Regions from separate parts of the Bradyrhizobium sp. 956_D2_N1_4 genome, predicted to be linked through region 1. Evidence: riboswitches for the same ligand, from Rfam matches in the RefSeq annotation. Region 1 holds a riboswitch; each other region holds the start of a gene.

Region 1 (2,259 bases):
AGCCTCGATCTCAGGCTCGGCGAAGGATCGGGTGCGGCCATCGCGCTGCCGCTGGTGCGGCTCGCGTGCAGCCTTCACAACGGCATGGCGACCTTCGCGCAGGCCAATGTGCCGGATCGCCCGGCCTGACCCGGCTCAAGCCGCGCGCTGATTGACCGCGACGACGCGCCAGCCGGTGGCGAGCCGGTCGATCCGGGTCAGTGACAACGGATCGATCACGAAGCGCAGGGCCGCTTGTGGTGTCAGATCCAGCGCAATGCAGAGCGCGGCGCGGATGGTGCCGGAGTGAACGACGAGCGTTGCCGAGCCGGCGCCGATTTGCGAGAGACCCAGCCGGACGCGCACGACCTGATCCTCAAAACTTTCGCCGCCCGGCGGCCGCCCGTGCGCCGGATCGCTCCAGAACTGCGCATAGGTCTCGCCGCCGGTCGCCGCGAGCTCGTCATGCCGCCGGCCGGTCCAGTCGCCAAAATCCTGCTCACTTAATTCGGGCACCAACGCGGGTTCGAGTCCCAGCGCGCGCGCCGTCTCAACCGTACGTCGCGCCGGGCTCGCCAAGCTCGCAGCATCTGGCGGAAGCCTCTGCCGCAACGCCTCCAGTTGCACGCGATCGCCGAGATCGGCGGGCGCGTCGGCCGCATGGATCGTCCCTTTGACGCCGTCGACGGGCGCATGCCGTATCAGCCAGAGGAAGGTCTCGCCTTCCATACCTATCTCCAAGGAAGTTGGTCGCGGTGGTAATAACGTCGCACCGGCACATTGACTCTGTCTTGTCGGTAATCCTAGATGGCTTTGACGGTTTCCCCGAGTGGGGATGAAAAGGGAATGCGGTGCGGGGATTTTGTCCCCAATGCCGCGGCTGCCCCCGCAACTGTAAGCGGCGAATCTTGCGTCACGAGCCACTGGGTATCTCGGTCCCGGGAAGGCGATGCAAGGTACTGACCCGCGAGCCAGGAGACCTGCCGTCAGCCGTGGTCACACGCGAAGATGTCGGTCGGGGAGTACAGACATTCGGCTTCATCGGAAGGCTCAAAGGCCGGAGGTGGGACCTGGTTCGCTGTGACGTGCCACTGACGTCATACCGAGGTCCCGAACTGTGTCTTCCATTCGTCTTGTACGACCGCGTTGCTTCCTGCTCGCTTCCGCCGCGCTTACTTCATTTGCAGTCGCCGATCTGCCCGCAGCGCTGGCGCAGCAGGCCCGCGAGCCGCTGCCGCCGGTCGAGGTGTCGCCCGCCCAATCCCGCAAACCGGCAAAGCCGGCGGCCCGGGACGCGCAGAGCCCACGCCGCGCAGCATCGCGCAGGCCAGCGGCCGCATCGGCCGCGGCCAAGCCCGTCGTGCCGACCGCGGCGGCGCAGACGCCGCTCAACACCAATGTGGTTGCCGAGAGCGCCTCGCGCCTCGGCCTGACCGTGCAGGAGACACCCGCGACCGTCGAGGTCATCTCGGCCGAGACCACGCGGGAGCAGGGCTATCGCACCGTGTCGGAGGTTGCGCAGGGCGCGGTCGGTGTCACCTCCGGCGACAATCCGGCCGAGCCCGCGGCTTTCTCCATGCGTGGCTTCACCAACAGCCAGATCAACATGCTCTACAACGGCATCAAGATCGGTCCGCAGAACATGACCTCGCGGATCACGGATACGGCCAATCTCGCAGCCGTGGAATTTTTGAAAGGTCCGGCCTCGCTAATGTCGGGCGAAGGTGCCGCCGGTGGCGCAATCAACTTGATCACGAAGCAGCCACACACCGGGCCGATCCGGAATGACGCTGACTTCTCCTGGGATTCGCTCAACTCGTTCGGCGTCCATTACGGCTCGGGCGGCAGCACCAATTTGCAGGGGCTCGACTACCGCTTCGACATCAGCCGCGCCTCGCTCAATGGCTTTGCCGACGACACCAATACCAAGACGCTGGATGTGTCTGGCCAGCTCAATTACCGCATCTCCGACAGCCTCAAGATCTGGGGCGCGATCGAGTACCGGGAAGATCGCTCGAAGGCCTATTGGGGCGCACCGCTGGTACCGGTCGCCTTCAGCAGTTCGCATGCGACGAGCGGGATTGTTTCGGGCAATTACGTCTCGAACTTCAACAAAACGAATCTCGGTGCGATCACGATCGACGATCGTACCTTCAACACCAATTACAACGTTCTCGACAACCGCAACGTGGCACAAGAGGTGTGGCTGCGCGGCGGCTTCGAACTGAAGCTGGCGCCTGACCTGACGCTGAAGAGCCAAGCCTATGCCTATGGCGCGGA
Region 2 (2,259 bases), 1.9 Mb from region 1:
ATTGGGAATGCCGAGGTCCGTTGCGGTGCAGCGCATCTCGCTGACGTCGCTTTGCCGCTCCTCACCAGGGCAATCCCATGCGCCTTCTCGCAGTCCTCATCTTCGCGCTCATGACGGCCGCCTGCAACCAGGAGCAGGACATCACCGGCTCGACCCCGGTCTGTGCGATGCGGAACTACAGCTCCTACAATCCCCGCGACATGAACCAGTGCGTTGCCGCCTGCAAGGCGTGCGACCACGGCAACACCGTCACCTGCACCACGTCATGCACCCTCAAGGGTGCCCACTGAGCGGCGGCGCTGCGTGAAGCTGAGGAGCAGACGGTGCTCGGGCACCGGAACGATTCACATGGGTTAGTCATTGAAGGGGCAGGCAGGACGCGGAGTCCTATGGAATGGGTATGCTCGATCCCGGTCGGTTCCTGGTGTCGTGCTCGCATTGCGATGCATGGCCGATGGCGGCCAACGTCAAACGTTCGAGCTGGTCGGCGTCGCCGCACGAGGTCCGCTTCGTATGCCCGCGCTGTCGCCGCGAGGAGACCGCCATCATCTCGGCCTCCGGTGAGCTGACCCCGATCCGGCGCATCGACGCTCCGCTGCGCGATGTCACCGCGGCCTGGGCTCAGGCCCAGCGGCCAAGAGGTCGGGCGTAGCCCGCCCGTCACAGGACCAAGAGATCGGGCGTAGTCGGCTCTGCGCAACGCCTTGCGCGGTCCGTTTTTGGAACCCAGCCTACGCCGACGCGTTTCCGCTCCGACATCAACGCACCGAGGCCCTGCGAATGATCAGCGAGCATTTCGACACCCGCACCCGGATCAACATGAAGCTGGCGCTGGATCGGGTCTGCCGCAATCGCCCGGTCGGCGAGGACCATTGCTTTCGCAGGTCCGTTGCCGAGAACATCATCCGCTGCGCGCTCACGGGCCGCACCGGCATCGGCCAGCTCGTCGATGCCGGCGAGCGGGCGGTGATCAGGACGCGTTCGGAGCGGGAGCCGGCCTGATTGCGCCGGCTCAATCTCCGGTGCGGTGCTTTGCCCGTCATGCAACCGGCCGATTGACTCTCCGCTTGCCCGCCCCGTAGATTGGCCGGTGACGGTTCTCCTCACGGAGATCAAAAGGGAACGTGGTGCGAGGTTTTCCCGATACCGGGATATTCTCAACGCCACGGCTGCCCCCGCAACTGTAAGCGGTGAATCTTTCGTCATATGCCACTGGGAATCTCGGTCCTGGGAAGGCGACGTAAGGTAACGACCCGCGAGCCAGGAGACCTGCCGTCAGCCGTGGTCACACGCGAAGATGTCGGTCGGGGAGTACAGACATTAGCTTCACGGGAGCAATCGAACGCTCCGCCGTGAAACCTCGTTCGCTGTGACGTGCCACTGACGTCATACCGAGGTTACAAGAGTGTCCCGTATTGTCTTTGCCGCCAGGCGCTTCCGCGCCGGCGTTGTCGCGTTCGTTTCCCTGTATTCGCTCGATCTGTCCATTGCCCAGGCCCAGCAGTCGGCATCGCCCGATCTGCTGCCGCCGGTCGAGGTCGCGCCGACCGAGCGTGCGGCCAAGCCGCGAGCCGCGCGGCCTGCGCCCGACCAGCCCGAGCAGCGGCGCGTCGCTCGGCTGCCGAAGCCCGAGCTGGTGCCGGCGTCGCCCCCGGTTGCCGGGGTATCCGCGGCCAACCTGTTTCCGACGGTCGTCGTCAGTCCGACGGGCGTTGTCACTCCGACCAATCTGGTTGCGAGCTCGGTGACGGTTCTGACCGCCAGAGACATGGAGCGCGATCAGCGCCGGACCGCATCCGATGCGCTGAGCGCGGTTCCTGGCCTGAACCTCGTGCAGACCGGCGGTCCGGGGGGACAGACGTCGATCTTCATGCGCGGAACGAATTCCAACCACACCAAGGTCCTGATCGACGGCATCGATGTCAGCGATCCCGGCAACCCGAACCGTTCGTTTGATTTCGGCCAGTTGCTCACCTCCGACATTCAGCAGATCGAAGTCCTGCGCGGTCCGCAGGGCGGTCTCTACGGCGCAGACGCGCTGGGTGGCGTGATCTCCATCGTGACGAAGAAGGGCGACGGTCCCGCCCGCGCCACCGGCTCGGTCGAGGGAGGCTCGTTCGGAACGTTCAATCAAACTGCAGGTCTGAGCGGTTCACAGGACCACTTCAACTATGCCTTCAACGTCGCGCATTTCCACGCGAACGACGTGCCGGTGACGCCGGTCGAATTGCTGCCGCCGGGGCAGAAGGCGATCGGCAA
Region 3 (2,259 bases), 320 kb from region 1:
AAAGCCGCTGCGCAGCCAGAGCTCGTTGGCGCCGCTGTGATTGTCGAGCACGTTGTAGTTCGTGGTCAGCGTGCGCGCGTCGATGGTGACCGGGACCGGCGTGCCGCCGCCGAGGTAATAGTTGCTCCAGAGGCCGGAGACGACGCCATACGTCGGCACGATGCCCGGCGCGTTCGCCGGCACCAGCGGCGTCCCCCAGTAGAAGCGGTCGTTGTCCTGCCTGTATTCGGTCGCGCCCCAGATCCTCAGGTTCTCGTTGACGCGATAGTTCAGCTGGCCCGAGACGTTGCTGAGCTTCGAATAGGTGTCGTCGATAAAGCCCTTGTTGTTGAAATGGCTGATGTCGAAGCGGTAGTCGAGGCCGTTGATCAGCGTGCTGCCGCCCGATCCGTAACCGGCGCGATAGCCGTTGAAGGAATCGTAGGAAGTGAAGGCGTCGTTGACGATTGGTCCGGTGTGCGGCGCCTTGTTCACGTAGTTGATGGCGCCGCCGGTCGCACCGAGGCCCGCCACCAGCGAGTCCGGTCCCTTGATGATCTCGACCTGCTGGAGACCAGCCACGTCCATGGGACGGCCGGTCATGGTCGACGGCCCGATCGGGATTCCGTTGTAGAGCGTGGAGATCTGGTCGCCGGAAAAGCCACGCATCGAGAAGATGGCGGGCGCGCCGGGCGCATCGCCGCCGGTGACGCCGACTGCAGCCTTGGCGACGTCGGTCGTGGTCCGGATGCCCAGGTTCTGCATCGTCTGTTGACCGATGACCTCGACGGTCGCCGGCATCTCGCGCGCCGTGATGCCGAGCCGGGAGCCGACGTCGGTGACGGCTGCCGTATTGAGCGGCGTCTGTACCGGCCCGCTCGGAGCTTGCGCGGCCGGAACGGCGACAGCAGGGGCGCCACGATTGCGTCCCGCGGCGCGCCGGGCCGCGCGCTGCTTCTGAGTGCCGGGGCTGACGGCAGGAGCCTGTCGCGGCGCAGGCGGCGACACGATCACCGGGCCGACCTCCCGGGAGCGGTTGTCCTGCGCCGCGCTTTGCGCGAGCGCCGCGGACGACAAGGACACCGACGAGAGCAGAGTAATCAGGAAAGCACGCGATAACGCTGGCCTTGCGCCAGCACGGAAATGAAGATTTTGCACGACAACGCTCTGCGGCGACGCAAACAAACCGTCACCGCGGTTGCCTTAGTCATCCACCTTCGCCCCAGGCGGCGGATGCACCGGCTACTTGTCCGACATCAGGGCACCCCGCCCAATGCGTTCGCGCGTGACCATGGCTGGTAGCAGGTTTCCTGGCTCGCGGGTCATCGCCTTCGACCACCTTCCCAGAGGCCCAAGCGGGGCTCCAGTGGTTCGTTTGGTCGTCGGCTATCCGCCTACAGTTGCGGGGGCAGCCGCGGAATTGCCCACTGAGGTGGACGCACCGCATTCCCTTGAAGAGTCCTTGCGGACACTACCGATCACGAAACTGGCATCAGGGGATGAGCGCGTCAACATCCGCGCGGGCTGCTGGACGGGCCGGTCGGTCGATGGTGGCCTTGTGTTGCTGTTTTGCACGATAGTCCGAAGGACCGCGTCGAAACGTCCAACCCGGCCTCCGGACGAGCCTGGGTAACGAACGCTTGACCACGATCAATAACTGCCTTTGGTGTCCGAGTATGCTACTGAGGCCGAGTTCCGGCCCGACAAGGTAAGTCGATATTGATGCAGTTCGTCCGTACCATCCTGGCAGTCGCCATCGCCATATCCTTGGCGATGCTGCCGGTTGGCGCGTCCGCGGCGAACCTCGCAATGTCGTCGGATGGCATGCAGACGGCCATGCACATGAGCGGCGACGCCGACATGTCGATGGACGATTGTTGTCCCGACATGAAGGGAACGGGCTCCCATAGCGGCGGCTACAAGTGCGGGATGGGCTTCTGCTGCGTCGGTGGGATCATCGCGCTCGGTGATGTCAGGCCCGTGGCGTTCGAACGTCTCGCCGTCATGGCCAGCACGATGGCTATTCCCCCGGATCAGGTCGTTTCCTTCCGCGGCGGCAGTCCTCCTTTCCGACCTCCTCGAATCTGATCTCGCAAAGCCCGAGACGCGAGCGGCGTGCCTGCTCGCGACGACGACTGACGTGCGCGCTTCACGCGCCACGGCGAAAGATCAATTCATGAGGACAGGACAATGCTTTCCAAAATCAGCACCGCGGCTCTCGCCGCCACCCTTTCGCTTGCCGCTTCCGCCGCGATGGCGGGCGCGGGCGACTACGCCTTC

The links. Region 1 has a riboswitch for cobalamin ahead of AB7535_RS07420 (TonB-dependent receptor). Riboswitches for the same ligand answer to the same signal wherever they lie in the genome.
Region 2: another riboswitch for cobalamin. It lies ahead of AB7535_RS16790 (TonB-dependent receptor plug domain-containing protein); the one in region 1 lies ahead of AB7535_RS07420 (TonB-dependent receptor).
Region 3: another riboswitch for cobalamin. It lies ahead of AB7535_RS06135 (TonB-dependent receptor); the one in region 1 lies ahead of AB7535_RS07420 (TonB-dependent receptor).

The regions. Positions count from the first base shown of each region.
Region 1 is NZ_CP197237.1:1,640,416-1,642,674, forward strand. Features, by position in the region: gene cobT (nicotinate-nucleotide--dimethylbenzimidazole phosphoribosyltransferase) at 1-129, shown strand, start outside; gene AB7535_RS07415 (histidine phosphatase family protein) at 136-708, opposite strand; cobalamin riboswitch at 780-981, shown strand; gene AB7535_RS07420 (TonB-dependent receptor) at 1,097-2,259, shown strand, end outside.
Region 2 is NZ_CP197237.1:3,579,461-3,581,719, reverse strand. Features, by position in the region: gene AB7535_RS16805 (hypothetical protein) at 78-290, shown strand; gene AB7535_RS16800 (hypothetical protein) at 395-652, shown strand; gene AB7535_RS16795 (hypothetical protein) at 781-1,002, shown strand; cobalamin riboswitch at 1,078-1,291, shown strand; gene AB7535_RS16790 (TonB-dependent receptor plug domain-containing protein) at 1,406-2,259, shown strand, end outside.
Region 3 is NZ_CP197237.1:1,322,343-1,324,601, forward strand. Features, by position in the region: gene AB7535_RS06135 (TonB-dependent receptor) at 1-1,062, opposite strand, end outside; cobalamin riboswitch at 1,263-1,470, opposite strand; gene AB7535_RS06140 (hypothetical protein) at 1,702-2,067, shown strand; gene AB7535_RS06145 (FixH family protein) at 2,170-2,259, shown strand, end outside.